Regions from separate parts of the Bhargavaea sp. GQ12 genome, predicted to be linked through region 2. Evidence: riboswitches for the same ligand, from Rfam matches in the RefSeq annotation. Region 2 holds a riboswitch; each other region holds the start of a gene.
The links. Region 2 has a riboswitch for S-adenosylmethionine ahead of AC6CHQ_RS11410 (methionine biosynthesis PLP-dependent protein). Riboswitches for the same ligand answer to the same signal wherever they lie in the genome.
Positions count from the first base shown of each region.

Region 1: it holds a riboswitch for S-adenosylmethionine, as region 2 does, so the genes downstream of both, AC6CHQ_RS05710 (aliphatic sulfonate ABC transporter substrate-binding protein) here and AC6CHQ_RS11410 (methionine biosynthesis PLP-dependent protein) in region 2, are expected to answer to the same signal.
Region 3: it holds a riboswitch for S-adenosylmethionine, as region 2 does, so the genes downstream of both, AC6CHQ_RS03010 (O-acetylhomoserine aminocarboxypropyltransferase/cysteine synthase family protein) here and AC6CHQ_RS11410 (methionine biosynthesis PLP-dependent protein) in region 2, are expected to answer to the same signal.

Region 1 is NZ_JCAXEU010000004.1:191,791-195,060, forward strand. It holds gene AC6CHQ_RS05705 (ABC transporter permease) at 1-801, opposite strand, end outside; gene AC6CHQ_RS05710 (aliphatic sulfonate ABC transporter substrate-binding protein) at 808-1,800, opposite strand; SAM riboswitch class I at 1,881-1,988, opposite strand; SAM riboswitch class I at 2,059-2,170, opposite strand; gene AC6CHQ_RS05715 (D-TA family PLP-dependent enzyme) at 2,270-3,270, opposite strand, start outside.
Region 2 is NZ_JCAXEU010000012.1:14,697-17,966, reverse strand. It holds gene AC6CHQ_RS11415 (5-methyltetrahydropteroyltriglutamate--homocysteine S-methyltransferase) at 1-727, opposite strand, end outside; gene AC6CHQ_RS11410 (methionine biosynthesis PLP-dependent protein) at 755-1,882, opposite strand; SAM riboswitch class I at 1,974-2,079, opposite strand; gene AC6CHQ_RS11405 (NADPH-dependent FMN reductase) at 2,295-2,861, shown strand; gene AC6CHQ_RS11400 (hypothetical protein) at 2,972-3,151, shown strand.
Region 3 is NZ_JCAXEU010000002.1:252,741-256,010, forward strand. It holds gene AC6CHQ_RS03005 (homoserine dehydrogenase) at 1-426, opposite strand, end outside; gene AC6CHQ_RS03010 (O-acetylhomoserine aminocarboxypropyltransferase/cysteine synthase family protein) at 535-1,824, opposite strand; SAM riboswitch class I at 1,952-2,064, opposite strand; gene AC6CHQ_RS03015 (YwqG family protein) at 2,207-2,986, shown strand; gene AC6CHQ_RS03020 (glycerol-3-phosphate acyltransferase) at 3,060-3,270, shown strand, end outside.

The DNA.
Region 1 (3,270 bases), on a different contig from region 2:
CGCGCGCTCTTCGATGATTTTCAGAACCCAGTCGGACAACTTGCCGATCACGGCGAACAGGATGATGCTTGCGATGATCGTCTCAGGCGACAGCGTGTTCTGGCCGACGACGAGCAGGTAGCCGAGTCCCTGGCTTGCGCCCATCAGTTCGGCTGCGACGACGAACATCCAGCCGAGTCCGAGCCCGCTCCGGAGCCCCGTGAGGAACGACGGGAGCGCCGCCGGCAGGATGACTCGCGTGACGAGCTGATAGGCATTCAGGCCATACATGCGGCCGACTTCGATCAGCTTTCGGTCAACGCCGGCGATACCGCTCACCGTGTTCAGGTAAACCGGAAAGAACACGCCGACCGCGATCATCGTCACCTTGGACGGCTCTCCGATCCCCATCCAGAGGATGAAAAGCGGAACCCATGCAAGGGACGGAATCGAGCGGAAAGCCTGGATGGTCGGGTCAAGCACATGCTCCGCCTTTTTGTAGAACCCGACGACGGATCCGAGGACAACCGCGACAAGCGCCCCGATCAGGAAGCCTGCGAACACCCGGTAGACCGTGATGCCGACATGGCTCCAGAGGGAACCGTCCTGTACCATTCCGGTGATGGTAGACAAAATCACGCTCGGCGCCGGCAGCTGGTAGGACGGGAAGACCCCCGCCCGGCTGAGCGCCTCCCATACGATGACGATGACCAGCGGCAGGATCCCTCCTAGCAACACTTTCTGGGCGCCCCCCGTTTTGGCGTTTGCTTTTTCCTTGGTCTGCCGGCTTGTGCCGGGAATTGAGATCGCCTGTTTTACCATGTCCGGTCACTCCTCTCCGATCGCCTTCTCAGCGAATGCCGGGTCGATCAGTTCATCGGTCAGTTTCTCCACATCCGCGTCCGGCTTGATGACTTCGCCTTCCTGCAGGATCCGCCCGGCTTCAATCAGGGCTTCACGCTGCGCATCGCCCGGAACAGGTTCGGAGAAGTCATTGCGCTCCATCTGGATTTCTGCGACTTCAAGGGGGATCTCCGCCTCTTCCGCAAGCAGTTCTGCCGCCTCTTCCGGGTTGTCGAGCACCCACTGGCGCGCCTTCTCGTAAGCTTCGATCACCCGCCCGACATGCTCCGGATACTTTTCCGCGAACTCTTCACGGACGTTCAGGAAGCTGTAGGTGTTGAAGTCTTCGTTCCGGTAGAACAGCTCCGAGCCGGACTCGACTTCGAGCCGAGCCATATGCGGATCAAGGCCCGCCCAGGCATCGACCGCTCCGGTCGTCAGGGAACTTGCACCGTCGCCGTGCTGCAGGTTCACGATCTCCACGTCATCAGCGGACAGGCCTGCTTCATCCAGCGCGCGCAGCAGGAAGATGTATGGATCCGTGCCGAGCGTCGCTGCGATTTTCTTGCCCTTTAGGTCTTCCACACTCTCGATTCCGGAGTCCGGATCTGTGACAAGTGCCGTCCATTCCGGCTTCGAAGCGATGTAGACGTTCTGGATCGGCGCCCCGTTCGCCTTGGACATGAGTGAAGCCGCTCCAGCTGCCGAACCGAAGTCGACGCTGTTGCTGTTGAGGAATTCCAGTGCCTTGTTGCTGCCCTGGCTAAATGCCCACTCGACCTTGATGCCGTCTTCCTCAAATTCCTCTTCCAGCCAACCGAACTTTTTCAGTACGAGACTCGTCGGCGAATAATGCGCGTAGTCGACCCGGATCTTGTCCGGGTTCCCATCTTCCTCCGCGTTGGATGATGAGCATCCCGCAAGTGCCAATAGTGCCGCCGCTGTCAGTCCGAGCAGTTTGATTTTCGTATTTTTCATGTTTGTCCTCTCCCCTTCGTTGTATGTACGGATTAAAAAAACGCCCTCTTCTAAGAAGAGAGCGCGGGTGTTCCGTCCTCTTCTTATCTCTTGGGAATTGCTTCCCACAGGAATTAGCACCTTTCCAGACATCGTCTGGTGGTTGCCGGGCATCGTCGGGCCAGTCCCTCCGCCGCTCTTGATAAGAATTTGTTATTCAGTTTTGATGGGATACGAAAAGCCTCCCTGAATGATCAGAGAGGCCGAATGTCCCGTTCTCTCTTATCTTCCCGGACAGATGGATGTCCGGCTGGATGTGGCACCTTTCAGGCATCGCCTGAAGGTTGCCGGGCATCGTCGGGCCAGTTCCCTCCGCCGCTCTTGATAAGAATATTTTGATTTGATTGCCATCTTACAGGATGAATCCCCATTGGTCAACTCGAGTTTTTATAAATGGTCAAATAGTCCGAAATTTAGGACGTTGGTCGGATTAGCCCAGTTTTCCCCTGGCCTCGACCGGAATTTCTTCCACGACTTCACTGCCGGAGACAAGCCAGGCGCGTTCATGCAGGTTGCACACCGGGCAGATGTGGTTCGGGATGATCCGGACTTTGTCGCCGATCTCCACCTGGCGGCTGAAGGCCTCGTTGTAGATGATGGCGTGCTCGTCGAACACACCATCAAGGTAGACCCCGTCGAACTCTTTTATCTTACCGAGCCCTTTTGTGGTTGTGATGCCGGTGTTCCGGGTCTGGGCGGTGATGCCTTTCGCCCCGACGTCAGTGATCACGCGCTCGCGGGTCGGCTTGCTGATGACGGTCGTTAGGATCGTGGCGGCGCAGCGGCCGTAATGGCCGAGTACATTTGACTGGGACGCATCCATGAAAACGTACGTGCCAGGTCGGATTTCTGTAATGCCATCAGGGATATCGAAGCCAAGCAAAAATGGCGGTGTCGAACCGATGCTCACGGTTTCCGGATCCATCCCCTCATTCCGGGCGATTTCCGCGAACCGCAGCGTCCGTGCCGAGGCTTCCTCAAAAAGTTCCCGGCATTGTTCTGCATTTTCCGCTTTGTACGTATGCCCGTCGTGGGAAAAGACTCCGCGGAAGCGGACGTGTTCACTTCTGCGGATTTCTTCCAGCAACACACGAAAATCTCTTTCCTCGATGACCCCCGACCGCTTCTCCCCGACTTCGATTTCCACAAGCACCTGCGCCGGCTTCTGCGCACCACTAAACACCTCTTCAATCTGTCTGATCTGGACCGGGCTGTCCACACCGAATGAAACATCGGCCGTCTCCGCCAGTTTCCGGATCCGCTCGAGCTTTGTCTTGCCGACGACCTGATTGGCGATGAATATATTGTTCAGACCCCGTGCCGCCATCACTTCCGCTTCGCCGGCTTTGGCGACAGTGATACCTGATGCCCCTGCCTCCTCCTGCAGCCTGGCCACATATGGCATCTTGTGTGTCTTCGTATGGGGCCGTA
Region 2 (3,270 bases):
TCACCAGCAGGTCATCCGGCCGGCCATCGATGGCTCCATTGATCGCCTCTGCAAACTTGTGGACAAGCTGATCCGGGTCGGAACCGAAGGCGCGTGCAAGCGCCCGGCTTTCTTCGGAGAAGAACAGCGACCATGCCGTGTCATCCAGCTGAAGGTAGCGGCATCCGGCATCATACAAGTCTTTGATGAATGCGCGGTAAGCCGGAATGAGGTCTTTGTAGAAGTCCTCGCCGTTCTGATAAAGGCCGGTTTCGATTCCGCTATGGAAAAAGAGCATGTTCGGGCTCGGGATCGTATACTTCACTTTGACGCCTTCGCCTGCGATTTCCTGGAGCTTACGGAAGTGGTCCAGGAATGGATGAGTTCCGGAATAGCCGATCTTGCCGGTCACCTTATAGCCGTGGGCTTTCGTTTTGACTCCGTTGAACGGGATGCCTTCGCCGGTTTCAGTGTACTCGATGCCGTCCAGGCCAAGAAGGAAGTCCATATGCCACCATGTCCGGCGGAATTCTCCGTCTGTAACGGCAGTCAGGCCGTTTTCAAGCTGCGCTTTGACGAGCTTTTTGATTTCTTCATCTTCCACAAGAACCAGTTCCTCGCGGGTGATCGAGCCTTCCTTGAACTGTTCACGGACATTTTTCAGGCGTTCTGGTCGGAGAAAGCTGCCGACATGGTCGGCTTTGAATGGGGTGCGGACGGTTTTCGTTTCTGGAAGGTTGGCAGTCATAGAGATTCCTCTTTTCATTAGTTTTTGTCAGGCAGATGGCTGTCCGGTTTTTGCAAGGGCGACCCTAAAGGCCTGCTTCAGGTCATCAATGAGATCTTCTGCGTCCTCGATGCCGATCGACAACCGTAGGAGGCTGTTATCGATACCGCGTCGCGTCCGCTCTTCAAGCGGGATATCCGCGTGGGTCTGTGTGGATGGGTAAGTGATAAAGCTTTCGACGCCTCCCAGGCTTTCGGCGAAGGCGATCAGCTGCAGTTCCTCCAGAAGTGGGGCGACGATGGCAGGATCTGCGGTACGGAACGATAGCATCCCCCCACGGCCCGGATAAAGGACCTGCGACACCGCGGGTTCCGACGTAAGATAGGCGGCAATCTCTTTTGCATTCAGTTCATGCTGCTTCATACGGAGAGGAAGGGTTTTCAGCCCCCGGATGACGAGCCATGAGTCGAACGGCGAAAGAACCGCTCCTTCCGCGTTATGCTGGGCGGCCAGCTGTGTGCAAAGGGCTTCACTTTTTGCGACGACGAGTCCCGCCAGTACATCATTGTGTCCACCAATGTACTTGGTCGCGCTATGGATGACGATGTCCGCCCCCAGTGTAATCGGCTTCTGGAGAATCGGCGTGTAGAACGTGTTGTCGACAATCAGCAGGAGACCATGCTGTTTCGCGATTTTGGCGTACACTTCAATATCGATTTCCTGCATCAGCGGATTTGTAGGGGATTCGATGAACAGCGCCTTCGTCGTATCCGTGATGGCACGCTTCACTTCATCGGGATCGCTGAATGTCAGGTAATCGACCGGAATGCCGTATTGCTTCCGGTATTGTTCCAGAAGGCGGTACGTTCCCCCGTATAGGTCCTCCGGCGCGAGAATGCCATCGCCCGGGCGGAATAGGGACAGGACAAGCCGGATGGCGGCCATGCCGGAGCTGCAGGCAAATGCCGCGTCTCCCGCTTCCAGTTCTGCAAAGCCTTCTTCGAGAAGGGCGCGGGTCGGATTCTTTGTGCGGGAGTAATCGAAGCCGGTCGATTGTCCGAGGCCGGGGTGCTCATAGGCGGTGGACAGGTGTATCGGAGGGTTCACCGCTCCCGTCCGGGGATCCGTCCGGTTACCCAGTTGGGCGAGGAGAGTGGCGGTCTTTTTTCTAGTCATTAGGCAGGCACCCTTTCGTTGATAGATGGGAGGGAATAAGAAAAGAGCCCTCCAAATAAGAAGAGGGCTCTGTATTTGTATACAGATGGTCTTCTTATCTTCCGGATCTTTCTGGATCCGCTGGAAGTAGCACCTTTGCCTTAAGGCAGGTTGCTGAGACATCAAAGGGCCAGTCCCTCCGTCTCTCTGGATAAGAATTGCTGATTCAATTGTTTGAAAAATGATTAGACTCACTGTATCACCGTTTAGGGCGGCCCGCAAGCCTTTTTTTTAAAATGAAGATTGAAAGAGTTTCCAGGTGTCCCGGTGAGCAAGAAGAGGGATGAAACATGTCGAATCGTGTAACATAACTGTGGATAAGCCGGAGACTACATTTCCGGCAATACAGTTATGCTGAAGGAGTGTTTCATCCATGACCATCAAAGTCAAAGCAATCATCGGGAGCACCAGCTCCACATCCTATAACCTGAAAGTCGTCGAAGCCATGCGCAGCCGCTACGCGGACCGTCTGGAAATCACGCCGCTCTTCATCAATGCTCTTGAGCCGTATGCAACCGATATTGAAAACAATCCGTCGGAAGATGTCTTGGACTTTAAGAAAGACGTGGCTGATTCCGACGCGGTCCTCTTTGCCGTACCGGAATACAACTTCTCCATCCCAGGCCAGCTGAAAAATGCCATCGACTGGATGAGCCGTGTCGATCTCGTTCTGAACAACAAACCGACATTCATCGTCGGCGCGTCGATGGGCGCGCTCGGCTCCGTCCGTGCCCAGCAGCATCTGCGTGAGATTCTGTCGAACCCGAACCTCGCTCCGGCAATCCTGCCGCAGAACGAAGTGTATATCGGCTCCGTCCACGAGAAAATCGACGAAGCAGGCAACCTTACTGACGAAGGGACCCTCGCGTTCCTCGACATCGTCGTGGACAACTTCATCAAGTTCTACGAGAAGGAAAAGGCAGCAGCAGCTGTCAACTGATCGTAACCGCCCATCCGGCATTGCCGGATGGGCTTTTTGATGGTGTTGATTGCGTGCATGCGCTTGCGGGTAAACTCCATAAAAGAGAGAAAAGAAAAGGAGAGATTGCCATGAACGATAAAAAGGATCGCGCAGGTAAGGCGAGCGAGCAGGCGCTCGGGCCGGACGACAAAAACGATTTCACCGGCATGCCGGACAAACAGAGTCCTGATTTCGAACCGGACCAAAGCCCGGAGGGGCAGGTCGAGCAGGCTGAACAAAGCACAAAGCGGGACAAGGGAGGGGAATAAACCCATTCCGGATCCCGAAATAGGGGGTAAACTCCCATAGGCCGCACGGGCGATTGACGCCGTGCGGCTTTTTGAATGCGCAAAACGGGCGATAACACCGCAGGGCGCCGGTAGATTCG
Region 3 (3,270 bases), on a different contig from region 2:
ATCGATCGTTTTGATCACCGGAACGCCGCCTGCGACGGTTGCCTCATATCCGATGCCGGTCCCCTGTTCCCTGGCTTGCCGTTCAAGTGCAGGAGCAGCTTTGGCGTACATCACTTTATTCGCAGTTACGACATGACAGCCGGCGGCGATCGCCTGCTCCAGATAGGTGCGTGCCGGCTCTTCGCCGACGATCGCTTCGAAAACGACCTTCAGATCCGGGATGGCCAGGATCTCCTCAAACCGGTCGGTAATGAGGACTCCCGGGGTCTCAGGGCGGGTTTTATCCAAGTCGCGGACGAGGATGGCAGCAATTTCGATCGGGGAACCGATCGTTTTCTCAAGTTGTTGTTTCCGTTCATTCACGATTGTATAAATGCCTTGGCCGACCGTACCGAATCCAAGGATGGCCGCTTTCACTGGAGCCATGGGCGAACACCTCCGACATAAAGATTCCTTCCAATATAACAAGTTCCGCCCCATAAGGAAACCCCCGGGGCGGGAAAATTTAAAATAGTTTAAACATTATATATTAATTTAAGCTTTGACTGGCGCCGCTGCTTCAATCGCCTGTTTCAGGTCGGCGATGATGTCTTCGACGTTCTCGAGACCGACGGAGAGGCGGACAAGTTCTTCAGTTGTGCCTGTTTTCTTCAGGTCTTCCGCCGACAGCTGCTGGTGCGTTGTAGATGCCGGGTGGATGATGAGCGAGCGTGCGTCGCCGACGTTCGCGACATGCGAGAACAGCTTCACGTTGTCGATCAGCTTGCGGCCCGCTTCGCGTCCGCCTTTGATGCCGAAGATGACGACCGATCCGGCGCCGCTCTTCAGGTACTTTTTGGAGAGTTCGTACGACGGGTGCTCTTCGAGGCCGTTGTACTGGACCCACTCGACAGATGGGTGATCCTTCAGCCATTCCGCAACTTTCTGAGCGTTTTCGTTGTGCCGCTGGATGCGGAGGTGCAACGTCTCAAGTCCCTGAAGGAAGAGGAACGCATTATCCGGGCTGAGTGTCGGGCCAAAGTCGCGGAGCAGCTGCACACGGAGGCGTGTTGCGAATGCGGCCTGCGCCGTGTCGATGCCGTAGCGGAGGCCGTGGTAAGTCTCATCCGGCTCTGTATAGCCAGGGTGGCGTCCCTGTGTCCAGTCGAATTTGCCCGCGTCAACAGCTACGCCACCGACGCCGCGGCCGTGTCCGCCGATCCATTTTGTTGCGGAGTGAACGACAACATCCGCACCATGCTCAATCGGGTTCGAGCCATAAGGCGAAGCGAATGTGGAGTCAATGATGAGCGGCAGGCCGTTTTCATGCGCGATGTTCGCAACAGCTTCCACATCAAGGACATTCAGGCTCGGGTTGCCGATGATTTCGCCAAAGATCGCCTTTGTCTTGTCGTTGATCGCCGCTCGGAAGTTTTCAGGGTCTGTCGAGTCGACGAACTTCACGTTGATGCCATAGCGCGGAAGTGTCACCGCGAACAGGTTGTATGTTCCGCCGTAAAGGTTTGCCGCGGAAACGATTTCGTCACCGGCCTGTGCAACGTTCAGGATCGAGAACGCGATTGCCGCCATCCCGGAAGAAAGTGCAACGGCAGCCGTGCCGCCTTCCAGTTCCGCGATGCGCTTTTCGAACGCGTCTACTGTCGGGTTCATGATGCGGGAGTAGATGTTGCCGGACTCTTTTAGGGCGAACAGGTTCTGCGCGTGCTCTGTGTCACGGAATGCGTAAGCTGTCGTGCGGTAGACCGGTACGGCGATCGCGCCTGTTGTCGGATCCGGCTCCTGGCCTCCGTGCACGAGAATCGTTTCTGGTTTAAAGTTTGTCATATTGATTTCCTCCTAAAGGTATGGTTTCGATGGAAACACGATAGGAGAGGAGGTTTTGTCTTTTCGGAAAATGAAAAACCCTCTTCTCTGATAGGAAGAGGGCCGATGCGAACACGCCGCATGCCTCCCCTTATCTGTCAGATCCGCTCCCGGATCTGTAGGAATTAGCACCTTTGCAGACATGGTCTGCCGGTTGCCGGGCTTCGCAGGGCCTATTCCCTCCGCCGCTCTTGATAAGAGTATTCTGATTTTGTTTTCCATCTGGTAAACAGTATAGGACTGTGCAGCGGGCAAAGTCAAGTGTATTTTTCAGAAAAAACATGAAACGTTTCTGCCTTCTCATCCGTTAACTTAGGAGACTGCCGATCCGAGGAGGAATTCTATGAAAACCTGGAGAGATAAGCTGGAAGCAAATGGACTAGCCGAATACATCGCGCCATTCTCCGAACTGGCGAAGCCGGGCTTCCGACTAAATAAAGAAGACGCCGCCGGGACGCTGGCGCCCGGTGCATCGAAGTTCGGAGGCGCGCCGGACCTTCCGCCTGATGTAGAGATCCCGTCCAAAGACGGCAAGCCGCTCACGCTGATTGCGCAGATCAACCTGTCGGACGCAGCGCTTGCCGGAGATGTTCACCCGCTTCCCGACACAGGCATCCTGTCTTTCTTCTATGACACCGAGGAACAGCCGTGGGGCGGCGATGAGTCTGACCGGAGCGGTTGGAAGGTCCTTTATCATGAAGATCCGACCAGACTTGAACGGTGTGATGTGCCGGAAGAGCGGATGCTTCCGGAATTCGCTGCCGTCTTCCACGCCGTGGAAACGCTGGATGCCGATGCAATCATCGGGATGGACTTCGATGACGAGGCCGGCGAGGCGATCTTCGAGTTGCTGGAAGAAGATGCCCACCACCAGATGCTCGGTCATCCGTTTGCCGTGCAGAACCCGGTGTTCGCTGAAATCGCCCACTATGGCGACGGAATTGCAGACTGGGACGAAGCCGCGAAAGCGGCGGATGACTACGTCCTTCTTTTCCAGATGGATAGCGATGACGACCTGGATGCCGTCTGGGGCGACCTCGGCATGCTGTACTTCTGCATCCGGCAAGAAGACCTTGCTGAAAAGCGATTTGACCGTTCGCATATGATCATGCAGAGCGGCTGATGGCTGAATCCGCCTTATATTAGGATGAATGAACCTTAATATAAGGTATCCGCCAAGATTGGAGGCTGAAAACATGCCCGAATCCATGGGCTGGTTATGGATCGCCGTTGCGGTGATTGCCGGCTACCTGATCGGCAACATCCACGGATCCACCATTGCCGGACGGCTGTCCGGTGTAAATCTGAAAGAAACTGGCGTCAAAAACGCCGGTGCATCAAATGCGGCCATCGTCCTCGGCAAAAAATATGGCGCACTCGTCGCCGCCATCGACATCGGGAAAGGCA